Regions from separate parts of the Dongshaea marina genome, predicted to be linked through region 2. Evidence: predicted binding sites of a transcription regulator. Region 2 holds the regulator's gene; each other region holds the start of a gene.

The links. Region 2 encodes sigma-54, which starts transcription at its own class of promoters, with help from an activator protein. Its sites were predicted from a motif close to TGGCACNGTTTTNGCTT; they were not measured.
Region 1: DB847_RS04885 (flagellar basal body rod protein FlgF) is a predicted target of sigma-54. The motif match lies at 2,119-2,135, and genes of this name have one in related genera.
Region 3: flhA (flagellar biosynthesis protein FlhA) is a predicted target of sigma-54. The motif match lies at 1,491-1,507, and genes of this name have one in related genera.

The regions. Positions count from the first base shown of each region.
Region 1 is NZ_CP028897.1:979,887-984,069, forward strand. It holds gene DB847_RS04875 (flagellar hook assembly protein FlgD) at 1-563, shown strand, start outside; gene DB847_RS24765 (flagellar hook-basal body complex protein) at 585-1,289, shown strand; gene DB847_RS24770 (hypothetical protein) at 1,292-1,576, shown strand; partial or broken gene DB847_RS24775 (flagellar hook-basal body complex protein) at 1,627-1,953, shown strand; gene DB847_RS26550 (flagellar basal body rod C-terminal domain-containing protein) at 1,975-2,070, shown strand; gene DB847_RS04885 (flagellar basal body rod protein FlgF) at 2,172-2,915, shown strand; partial or broken gene flgG (flagellar basal-body rod protein FlgG) at 2,931-3,718, shown strand; gene flgH (flagellar basal body L-ring protein FlgH) at 3,731-4,183, shown strand, end outside.
Region 2 is NZ_CP028897.1:379,288-383,470, reverse strand. It holds gene lptC (LPS export ABC transporter periplasmic protein LptC) at 1-176, shown strand, start outside; gene lptA (lipopolysaccharide transport periplasmic protein LptA) at 148-672, shown strand; gene lptB (LPS export ABC transporter ATP-binding protein) at 680-1,405, shown strand; gene DB847_RS01975 (RNA polymerase factor sigma-54) at 1,477-2,952, shown strand; gene hpf (ribosome hibernation promoting factor) at 2,979-3,266, shown strand; gene ptsN (PTS IIA-like nitrogen regulatory protein PtsN) at 3,271-3,717, shown strand; gene rapZ (RNase adapter RapZ) at 3,725-4,183, shown strand, end outside.
Region 3 is NZ_CP028897.1:1,039,343-1,043,525, forward strand. It holds gene fliR (flagellar biosynthetic protein FliR) at 1-210, shown strand, start outside; gene flhB (flagellar biosynthesis protein FlhB) at 220-1,359, shown strand; gene flhA (flagellar biosynthesis protein FlhA) at 1,542-3,647, shown strand; partial or broken gene flhF (flagellar biosynthesis protein FlhF) at 3,666-4,183, shown strand, end outside.

The DNA.
Region 1 (4,183 bases), 600 kb from region 2:
AGGAGCTCTCCTATCAGGATCCTTTTAAACCGGTGGATAACACCCAGATGATTAGCCAGATGACCTCTTTCAGTACCCTGGAGGGGATCACTAAGATGACCGAAGAGATGGAGAGTCTCAACTCAGTGATGACCTCGGGCCAGGCTTTGCAGGTTTCAGGGCTGGTGGGTAAGAGTGTCCTGATCCCATCTAATACCTCACATATGCAGGAGGGGCAGGATATTTCGGGCAAGATCAATCTTCCACTGTCAGCCGGTAATGTATTGCTGCAAATTGAAGGGGCCAATGGTGAGCTATTGCGCTCTTATAATTTAGGCGATCAGGCGGCAGGAAATGTCAGCTTTAGCTGGGATGGCCAGGATCAAAGCGGCAACCCTTTGCCTGCTGGCATGTACAAAATCAAGGCCACTGGTCTTATTGAAGGTAATCGCGAGGAGTTGCCGGTTGCGACCTTTGCCCATGTGGATAGCGTGAGCCTCGGTCAGGGAATGAGCGATGTGGTACTTAACTTGCAGGGATTGGGTGGAATTAAGCTTAACGAAGTGATTGAAGTCGCTTCATAAGGTGTACAAAGGGGTAGCATCATGTCTTTTAATATCGCCCTCAGTGGGATCAATGCCGCTCAAAAAGATCTGGATACCACGGCAAACAACATCGCGAACGTGAATACCACAGGCTTTAAAGAGTCCCGTGCTGAATTTGCCGATGTGTATGCCTCCTCTATCTTCACCGCGGGTAAAACCAAGGTGGGGGATGGTGTGAGCACCTCAACCGTTGCCCAGCAGTTTCATCAGGGCTCGTTGCAGTTCACCAACAACCCGTTTGATCTGGCGATCACCGGCTCCGGTTTCTTTGTGACCTCCTCTGAGCCAACCTCTCTGGATTATACCTTTACCCGGGCGGGAGCCTTTAAGCTGGATAAAGACAACTATGTAGTGGACTCAAACAGTAACTTCTTAAGAGGTTTTCCGGTGAATACCGATGGAAGTTCATCTTCGGTAAGTCTCGGGACTTCGGGTACGGTGCAGGTACCAGAGACTGCCGGAGTGCCGGTCCAGACATCAATTCTCGACATTTCACTGAATTTGCCAGCAGCCGAAACAGCACTCACTGTTGCTAATTTTGATCCGGCCAATACCACCACCTATAACGCGGCAACCTCGATGACGGTTTATGATTCATTGGGTGAGGCCCATACTGTCACCATGTATTTCGTGAAACCCGCAGGGGCTCCTATACAGGAGCAAACCACTGGGGAGTTTTCGCCTTTGTTGATAATACGGCAGTGAATGTGGTTACGGATACAGGCGATAATACTCCAAATGCAGGCCAGTACCAGGTTGACTTTGAGACGGGGATGACGCTTCCATCTAGCGGGCGAACTCAGACTCCGGATGGTATCGCGGATGATTTGGATGACACCGGTGCGAATACCGATGCGGGAGACTTCGTAAGTATGACTGTAGGCACTCATAGAGGTGCAGTATTGACCTTTGATGCAAGTGGCTCCATGCTAACGAGTGGTGGCACCAGCCCTGCCACTATCACTCTTCAGTCTCTGGGGTCACCAGCTTAGGTGGCACAGCAGGAGCCGGGGTACTTGGGGCGGGAGCCGATGGTAGCCAGCAACTGACCCTGCGTTTTAGTACCACAGAGACCACCCAATTTGCCTCCGAATTTGAGGTGACCAACCTTGAGCAGAATGGACTGACGGTAGGGCGCTTAACCGGTGTCGATATCGGATCCGATGGTTTGGTGAAGGCGACCTACTCCAATGGTACATCTACTCCTCTGTCAAGAGTGGCCCTGGTGCGTTTTTCTAACGAGCAGGGGCTGAGACAAAACGGTGAAACCAGCTGGAAAGAGAGTCAGGACTCCGGGGTTGCCATCGCAGGTGAGGCGAACTCAGGAACCTTTGGTACCATCAACTCGGCGGCCCTTGAGCAGTCGAATGTAAACCTCACGGCTGAGCTGGTGGATCTCATCACCGCGCAGCGGAACTTCCAGGCCAACTCACGGGCCCTTGAAGTTAACAGTAGCCTCCAGCAAACAATCCTGCAGATCCGTTAACCTGAATATCCTCTTGAGCAAGGCGGCGATAGCCGCCTTGCTCATTTCTGGCACCCCCCTTGCATTTCTCCAGGTAGTCACCGAATTGACTGGAGTGTCGTATGGATCGCTTGTTGTATGTCTCCATGACGGGAGCCAAAGAGAATATGGTGAGCATGGCCAAGCGGGCCAATAACCTGGCCAATGCCAGCACCATAGGTTTTAAGAGCGACTTTCAACAGGCTCGTGCCATGCAAGCCTTTGGTGAAGGGCTGCCGACTCGGGTGTTCTCCATGACGGAGCGAGCGGCTACCAACTATGACCAGGGTTCTTACATCACCACAGGTAGGGAGCTGGATGTTGCGGTTAAGGGAGAGGGCTGGCTGGTAGTAAAGGACAGCAAGGGTGAAGAGGCCTTTACCCGGATGGGTAATCTCAGCATTTCTGTGACCGGAGAGCTACAAACCAGCACAGGATTAACCCTGGTCGATGTAGGGGGGAATCCGATTATCTTGCCGCAGATGGACAAAATCGTGATCAACAAAGATGGCACCATCCACGGCTTATTGGCGGGGGCGACCCCGGATATCCCTGAAGACTTTCAACAGTTAAAGCTGGTGAACCCGCAAATCCAGGATCTCTATAAAGGAAATGACGGGCTGTTTCGGCGCAAAGATGGAGAGGCGGAGGCGGTCTCTGCCGATGTACGCCTTGCCAATGGCAAGCTTGAATCGAGCAATGTGAATGTTGTGGCGGAGATGACCCACCTTATTCAGTTACAGCGTCAGTTTGAAACCCAGGTCAAGATGATGAAGACCGCAGAGGAAAATGATCAGGCTCAGGAGCGACTGCTCAGAATGAGATGATTTTAGGAGGCTAGTATGAATCCTGCATTATGGATCAGCAAAACGGGCCTCGATGCCCAACAGACCAACATTTCGGTGGTCTCCAATAACCTGGCGAATGCCAGTACCGTGGGGTATAAAAAATCCCGGGCCATCTTTGAGGATCTTCTTTATCAAAACATCAATCAACCGGGGGACGCTCCTCGGCGGATACCGAGCTACCTTCGGGTTTGATGCTGGGGGTGGGCTCCAAGGTGGTCGCCACCCAAAAAACCTTTAGCCAGGGTAATGTTCAAACCACAGATAACTCACTGGATATAATGATCAGTGGTCGGGGCTTCTATGAAATCCAGCTCCCGGATGGCACCTCTGCTTATACCCGCAACGGTCAGTTCACCATGAATGATGAGGGAACGATCGTAACCCCGGGCGTGGGCTATGTGCTACAGCCACAAATTCAGATCCCGAATAACGCACAGAGCATCACCATTGGTACTGATGGAACGGTTTCGGTGCAGCTGGCGGGACAAGCGGCGCCTCAGGAGCTGGGACAGATCACTCTGACCGATTTTATTAACCCCGTGGGACTTGAGCCAATGGGGGAGAATCTATTTATAGAGACTCAGTCAAGTGGAGCCCCCATCGCAGGGACCGCAGCAGCCGATGGATTTGGTGATATCAAGCAGGGAATGCTGGAAACATCCAATGTCAATGTGACCGAAGAGCTGGTGAATCTGATTCAGTCACAGCGCATTTATGAGATCAACTCTAAGGTGATCTCTGCGGTTGACCAGATGATGTCGTTCGTCAACCAGCAGTTGTAAGGTGACACCATGATGAGACTGTTGTTGGGCATGTTGCTGTTAGTTCTGTTGGGCGGATGTGCCTCGCCCTATCCGGTTGCTACACCGGATGATCCTGACTATGCGCCAGTCTACCCCGATGAGCCCGAGGTCAATATGGTTCCAACAGGCTCAATTTATCAGCGTGGTTATGCGAATAATCTCTACTCTGATGTCAGGGGACTCAAGGTGGGAGACATTATCACTGTCACCTTGAATGAGACCACAACAGCCTCTAAAAAAGCCAACTCGACACATAGCAAGGATAATAGTTTTACCACCACGACCCCCCTAAAAATTGGTGGGGAGACCATCAATGCCCTGGGTTTTAATCAGATATCGGCAGGATTTAATCGAGAGAGTGAATTTACCGGGGCTGGTAAGGCTGATCAGAGCAATAACCTACGCGGAAATATCTCAGTTACTGTGACCAAGGTGCTGTCGAAT
Region 2 (4,183 bases):
ACACAGATGAAGCAACCCTGGATCTTAAAACCAACATAGTGACAGGGGATAAGCCGGTCGTCATCTATGGCCAGGATGTCACGACCCGCGGGGTTGGCTTCGTCGGTAACCTAAACAAGAAAACACTCAAGATTCTGGATGACGCACATGCAATCTATACGACTCCGAACCGCTAGCCTGCTGCTGATGCTGCTGGCTCTACCAGCACTGGCCAAGCAGTCCGATTTTCAAAAACCTGTGGATGTGGTCTCCAAAACCCAGTTTGGCGATATGACTGCGGGCACCCTGACCTTCAGCGGCAATGTGGTGATCCGTCAGGGCACCATCTTAGTTCACGCAGATAAGGTGATCGCGGTGCGCGATAAAGAGGGTCAGATCAAGACCATTACCGCCTATGGCAAGCCTGCTACTTTTCATCAGCTGATGGATGATGGAAGACCGGTCGACGGCCGGGCCGATACCCTGCTCTATCAGGTATCCAAACAGCTGGTGACCCTGACCGGAGAGGCTCAGGTCAAACAGCTGGAAAGTGAAGTCACCGGCAACGTAATTACCTATCAGATGGATAAACAGCAGATCAACGCCCAAAGCAAGGGCAAACAAGATCGCGTCCATACGGTGTTTATTCCGAATCAGTTCAAAAAATCCGATACCAAGCAAAGCAACAAATGAGGTCACTATGGCGCTGTTAACCGCATCAGGTCTGCAAAAGAGTTACAAGGGTCGGATGGTTGTTCAGGATGTGAGCCTTTCGGTTGCAACCGGGCAAATTGTCGGCCTGCTGGGTCCTAACGGAGCCGGGAAGACCACCTCGTTTTACATGATCGTCGGCCTGGTACAGCGGGATAACGGCAGCATCTGCATCGACGAACTGGATGTCTCGACCGAGCCAATGCATATCCGTGCCCGCCAGGGGATCGGCTACCTACCTCAGGAAGCCTCAATCTTTCGCCGCCTGAGTGTTGAACAAAATCTGATGGCTGTTTTAGAGACTCGTCGGGATCTCGATCATGGAACGAGACAGCAAAAGATGGAACAGCTACTTGAAGAGTTCAATATTACCCATATTCGCGGTAGTCTAGGAATGAGCCTCTCCGGAGGTGAGCGCCGCCGGGTTGAGATCGCAAGAGCCCTGGCTGCAGAGCCAAAATTTATCTTGCTCGATGAGCCCTTTGCCGGGGTAGATCCGATATCTGTGTTGGATATCAAAAAAATAATTGAGCATTTACGGGACCGGGGGCTTGGGATCCTCATTACTGACCACAATGTAAGAGAGACACTGGATGTTTGTGAAAAGGCTTACATTGTCAGCCATGGTAAGCTGATAGCGGAGGGTACACCTCAGGAAGTGCTGGCAAACCAACAGGTCAAGCAGGTCTACCTGGGAGATCAATTCAGTCTATAGTAAAAGCAAGGGCGCAGACCCGGGCTGAAAGCGGATCAGAAAGCCATAACAATAAGGAAGCACAGTCCTAAATGAAGCCATCACTGCAGTTAAGAATTGGTCAGCAGCTGACCATGACTCCACAACTTCAACAAGCGATCCGGCTGTTACAGCTCTCAACACTCGATCTGCAGCAAGAGATCCAGGAAGCGCTCGATAGCAACCCCCTGCTGGAAAACGAAGAGAGCCAGGAGCAGGATGCAGATCAAGCCCGTGAAGAGTCCCTTTCTGCAGACACCGAGACTGAGCACCAAAGCGAGCTGGAGATCAAAGAAGCATTGGATCAGGAGCAGCTCTCTGACGACTTGCCTGTAGATACCACCTGGGAAGAAGCCTACAGCGCCGGAGCAAACACCCCGGCCGTCTCGATTCGCGATGATGAACGAGACTCCATGTTCCAGGGGGAAACCACCCAGAGCCTGCAGGAGCACCTGCTCTGGCAGGCCAGGATGACCCCTTTCACCGATGAGGAATCCGCCATTGCGCTGGCGATCATCGATGGCATCGATGAATCCGGCTACCTCAAGCAGGAGCTGGAGGATATCCAGGAAGCGGTCAGCAGTCCCAATGAGGAAGAGCCGATCTCCATCGAGGAGATCATAACGGTCCTCAAGCGAATTCAGCACTTCGATCCCGTCGGAGTCGCGGCTCGCTCGGTTCAGGAGTGCCTGCAGATCCAGCTCAACAACTATGACTCTTCGACCCCCTGGCTGGAGCAAGCCAAACAGGTGGTCGAGCAGCACATGGATCTGCTGGGCCAAAGAGATTTTCGCCAGCTACAGCGCAAGATGCGCCTTAAGGAAGAGGAGCTGCGCGATGTCCTGGATCTGATCCAGCATCTTGAGCCCCGCCCCGGTAACCGGATCGTCTCCAGTGCATCGGCCTATGTGATTCCGGATGTCTCTGTGATCAAGCGCGGTGAGCGCTGGGTGGTAGAGCTTAATCCCGACGCTGTACCCAAACTAAGGGTCAACGAGCAGTATGCGGCCATGGTGCGATCTGCCAGTTCCCAGGCCGATAGCAAGTTTATTCGCTCTCACCTTCAGGATGCCAAATGGCTGATCAAAAGCCTGGAGAGCCGCAACGAAACCCTGCTCAAGGTCGCCCGCTGTATTGTGAACTATCAGCAGCAATTCTTTGAGCATGGGGAAGAGGCGATGAAACCCATGGTACTCAATGATGTGGCTGAGGCTGTCGAGATGCATGAGTCCACCATCTCCAGAGTGACCACCCAAAAATTTATGCATACCCCACGGGGTGTGTTTGAGCTTAAGTATTTTTTCTCCAGTCACGTCAGTACCGAGAGTGGCGGAGAATGTTCATCAACCGCAATTCGTGCATTGATCAAAAAACTGGTCGCTGCAGAAAATCCAGCCAAGCCGCTGAGTGATAGCAAAATTGCCAAGCTGCTGGCTGAACAAGAGATCAAGGTGGCAAGACGCACGATTGCCAAATATCGGGAATCTCTGGCGATACCACCTTCTAACCAACGAAAACGCCTGGTGTAAGCATCAGAAACAAAAGGAAGACGTTTATGCAGATTAATCTGACTGGTCACCACGTAGAAGTTACCCCTGCACTCAGGGACTATGTTGAAAACAAATTCACCAAGCTGGAGCGCCGCTTCGACCACATCAATCAGGTACATGTGGTTCTCAACGTAGAAAAACTCGATCAGATCGCTGAAGCCAATCTTCATGTTAATGGCGGCGAGATCTTTGCCAATGCCTGTCACCAGGACATGTATGCCGCTATTGATGGCCTGATCGATAAGCTGGATCGGCAGATCATCAAACACAAAGAGAAGATGTCTCACAAATAACATCATGAATCTTATTGAGCTACTCACACGGGACTGCACGCAAAGTGCTGTCCCGTGCCGCAGTAAAAAGCACGCTTTTGAAATCATCAGTGAGCTGGCGGCCGAGAATCTGGATCGTCCCGCTCTACCGATACTCGAAGCCCTGCTAAACCGGGAGAATATTGGTAGCACGGCGATTGGTCAGGGGATCGCCATTCCTCATGGCCGACTCGCCGATCTGGAGCAAGCGACCGCGGTGCTGATCACCTTGCAGGAGCCTCTGGATTTTGATGCTCTGGATGGTCAGCCTGTCGACCTGCTATTTGCCCTGCTGGTTCCTGAAGATCAATGTCAACTACACCTGAAAACCCTGTCACTCATCGCCAAGACTCTTAATCAAAGATCCTTTAGCCAGAAACTCAGAAACGCCAAAGATAGCGAGGAGCTTTATGAGCTCATCACTTCAGCGTGAGGCCATTATGAAACTAGTCACCGTCAGCGGTCGCTCCGGATCAGGAAAAACCGTTGCCCTGAGAGTTTTAGAAGATCTTGGGTACTACTGCGTCGATAACCTTCCCGTAGTCCTGCTGCCCGAGCTCCTCAATACCCTGCGGGGGAAATACCAACAGGTTGCCGTCAGTGTCGATGTCCGCAACATGCCAGCAGAGCCCGAGCAGCTGCTCACCGATCTGCAGACCATCCGCAGTGAACCTGGTATTGATGTGACCGGACTCTATCTGGATGCCACCGATGACAAGCTGGTCCAGCGCTTTAGTGAGACCCGCCGCTTACATCCCCTCTCAAGGGGTGATATGTCACTGGATGAGGCGATCATCGAAGAGAGCCGACTGCTGGCCCCTCTGGCCTCCAGTGCCGATCTTAGAATCGATACCAGTGCCCTGAGTATTCACCAGCTCAGTGAGCTGATCTGTGAGCGG
Region 3 (4,183 bases), 660 kb from region 2:
AGTGTCGCCATGTTGTTCATCAACTTCTCGTTTGGGGTGATGACCCGGGCGGCACCTCAGCTCAACATTTTTAGTATCGGTTTTGCGATCAATATGATCTTTGGTCTGTTTATTCTCTGGTTCACCGTGGGCGGCTTTCAGGCTCACTTCGAACGGCAGTGGCACAACACCAATAGTCTGATGTGCACACTGATCCGGGTGAGCTGTTAAGGAGCTGTCATGGCTGAGTCAGACGGTCAGGAACGAACGGAACAACCGACGCAACGGAAAATTGACCAGGCGCGGGAAAAGGGGCAGATCCCCAGATCCAAAGAGCTGGGGACGGCAACGATCCTGTTTGTTGCCGTGGCCTCACTGTTTTTGGTGGGGGATGAGATTGCCAACGCCATGTTCAGCATCTTCAAGAACAACTATGTGATGACCCGGGCCGAGGTGTTTGATGAGGAGACGACTAAGCTGACCCTGGCCAAGGTGCTTCCGGTGATCGGCTTGCCGATGCTATTGCTGTTTTTCTTTGTGATGATTGCCGCCCTGGTGGGGAACATTCTGCTGGGTGGAATTAAGGTCAGTGCCAAGGCGGCGATGCCCAAGGCGAGCAAGCTCAACCCGCTCAAGGGGCTCAAGCGGATGTTTGGTATCCAGGGGCTGATGGAGCTGGTCAAAGCTGTGGCCAAGGTGCTGACCATAGGATTTTTTCTGGCGATCCTGCTTTACTTTCGTTTCACCGAGATCCTGTCGATAAGCTCACTGCCGCTTCATCAGGCGGTAGAAAAGGCGTTTGATATCCTACTGTGGATGTTGCTGATGCTCTGTTGCTCGCTGATCCCGATCGTGCTGATCGATGTGCCGTTTCAGATGTGGAATTACACCCGGCAACTACGGATGACCAAGCAGGAGATCAAAGATGAGTACAAGGATACCGAGGGAAAACCCGAGGTGAAGACCCAGATCCGCCGCCGCCAGATGGAGATGGCTAACCGACGGATGATGGCCGAGGTTCCCAAGGCCGATGTAGTGATCACCAACCCAAGCCATTATTCGGTTGCTTTGAAGTATGACATGCAGACCCAGGGAGCGGCACCTATGGTGATCGCCAAGGGGGTGGATCAGGTTGCCCTTAAAATTCGTGAGATCGCCCGCGAATATGAGGTTCCGGTGATGCGCTCGCCAGCCCTGACCCGGGCTATCTATCACTCCACTGAGCTCAATCAGACCATTCCTGAAGGCTTGTTTATGGCGGTGGCCCAGATCCTGGCCTATGTGTATCAGCTGAACCGCTTCCGTAAGGGGCGAGGCGCAAGGCCTAAGCCTCTTCCCGAAGAGCTACCAATTCCTAAGGAGTACTACAAAGAAGGCTAGCCCAGAGGCTTTTCATCGGTGCATCACCTTGCAGGCGGGATCTCTCTAAAATCGGGCCGACTATCCATTTCAGATGATCCAAATCAGAAAATTTGACTTTAACCCTCTGTTTAAAAAGTATTTTTTATACCCGGCCTGCTCTTTGCTTACTAGCTATAAATCGTCAGTTTTTGGACCCTGTGATGGCATTACCTCAGGTGTTACAGAAGATTAAACAGACTCGTTTCTCACTGGATCGGGGGCTTGGTACCCCACTGTTGGTGCTGGCATCTCTGGCGATGGTCACCTTGCCGATGCACCCCTTCCTGCTGGACATTCTGTTTTCATTCAATATCTCTCTGGCCCTGGTGGTGCTGCTGGTGGCAGTGTATGCCAGAAAACCTCTTGATTTTGCTGCTTTTCCTACCATCTTGCTGGTTGCAACCCTGCTACGTCTTGCGCTCAATGTCGCTTCAACCCGAATCGTACTGCTGGATGGCCATACCGGTCCCGGCGCCGCAGGCCAGGTGATCCAGGCCTTTGGCTCCGTGGTGATCGGCGGCAACTATGCGGTTGGTCTGGTGGTGTTTTTGATCCTGATGATCATCAACTTTGTAGTGGTCACCAAGGGTGCAGGTCGGATCTCCGAAGTGAGTGCCCGATTTACCCTGGATGCGATGCCGGGTAAACAGATGGCGATCGATGCGGATCTTAATGCTGGATTAATCAATCAGGATGAAGCCAAGGCGCGGCGTAAGCAAGTGACTGAAGAGGCTGATTTTTATGGTTCGATGGATGGTGCCTCAAAGTTTGTAAAAGGCGATGCGATAGCCGGTATCCTGATCCTGTTTATCAATATCATCGGTGGCTTTGTGATCGGTGTTGCTCAATATGGACTGACCTTTGCCCAGGCCACCCAGATCTATACCCTGCTGACCATAGGGGATGGGCTGGTCGCCCAGATCCCCTCACTGCTGCTCTCCATCGCTGCAGCTATCATAGTCACCCGCCAGAATACCGATCAGGACATGGGCAAGGCGATGCTCAGTCAAATGTTTGACAACCCACGCTCGCTGATTATCGCCGCAGCCGTGCTGCTGATCATGGGGCTGGTTCCAGGAATGCCACACTTTTCGTTTCTGACCCTGGCGGTGATTGCCGGAGTGGGAAGCTGGCTTCTGGTGCGCCATCGCAAGGCGGCCCTTGAAAAGCATACAGAGCTTGCACAGAGTGGTGAGGCTCCCGAGCAGGCGAAAATTGAGCATAAAGATCTCAGCTGGGATGACGTGATGCCGGTCGATGTGATCGGCCTTGAGGTCGGCTATCGCCTGATCTCCATGGTCGACAGGACCCAGGGGGGCGATCTTCTGGATCGGATCAAGGGGGTTCGTAAAAAGCTGTCTCAGGAGCTGGGTTTTTTGATCCCGCCGGTGCATATCCGGGACAATCTTGATCTCTCTCCCAATTGTTATCAGATCTCCCTGATGGGGGTTTCAAGTGGGGATGCTGAGGTTTATTCTGACAAGGAGCTTGCGATCAATCCGGGTCAGGTGTTTGGTCAGGTTCAGGGTATAGAGACTAAGGAGCCGGCATTTGGTCTGGATGCCATTTGGGTTGCCGAAGAGCAGCGAGAGCATGCTCAGGCGATGGGCTATACGGTGGTGGATGCCTCAACTGTGATCGCAACTCACCTGAGCCAGCTGCTGGTCAATCATGCGTCCAGTTTGCTCGGTTATGAAGAGGTGCAAAACCTACTGGATATGACAGCTAAAACTCATCCTAAGTTGGTGGAAGGCTTTATTCCTGAGGTGTTACAGCTTGGGGTATTGGCTAAAGTTCTGCAGTCCCTACTCGATGAAGGAGTGCCGATTCGTGACATGCGAACCATACTGCAGACCCTGAGTGAGTATGCGAGCAAGACCCAGGACCCAGAGATCCTGGTGGCGGCTTGCAGGATCAGCTTACGTCGGCTGATTGTTCAGGAGATTGCCGGGATTGAACCTGAGCTGCCGGTGATCACCCTGTCTCCTGAGCTTGAACAGATCTTGCATAGCTCGCTACAGGCCGGCGGGGCTGGAGGGGCCGGAATTGAGCCCGGATTGGCAGAGCGGATGCAGCACTCTTTGACCGAGGCGGTTCAGGAGCAGGAGCTGCAGGGATCTCCGGCGATACTCCTCACTTCCGGGGTGTTGCGTACCACTTTGGCGAAGTTTGTGAAAAATACGATACCCAGCCTGCGTGTGCTAGCATACCAGGAGGTGCCTGATGATCGGCAGATCCGTATCGTAAGTTCGGTTGGACAACAGTAACGGTCTGGAGGCTTATCTTTGAAAATAAAGCGATTTTTTGCCAAGGATATGCGAACGGCACTGGCAGAGGTCAAAGAGGTGCTGGGGCCGGATGCCGTGATCATGTCCAACAAGAAAGCTCGCGGAGGCATTGAGATAGTCGCGGCGGTTGATTATCGCGAGCAGCAGGCGGCTCAATCAGAGCAACCCCAGATGGGGGGCTCAAAGAGGATTCGGTCAGCCTGTCAGCGGCCCGTCCGGGGGCAGGTCCATCTCTGGGTGAAACGCCACTGACTTCAGAGCAAACCCGCAATTTTGCAGATACCCTGGATAAACTTCTGCAGCGCCAGGAGCAATCCCCCCTCGAAGCCCCCAAGTCCCTTGCCGAGCAACAGCAATGGCATCAGGGCACCAAACACAGTGAGCCTTCCCGAAACAGGAATCGCCAACATAAGGGCAATAGCGGTACTCAGGAGATGAGTGAGATGCGCCATGAGATCCAGATGATCCGAAAACTGCTGGAGCATCAGGTCTCAGGGCTGATGTGGCAGGAGGTT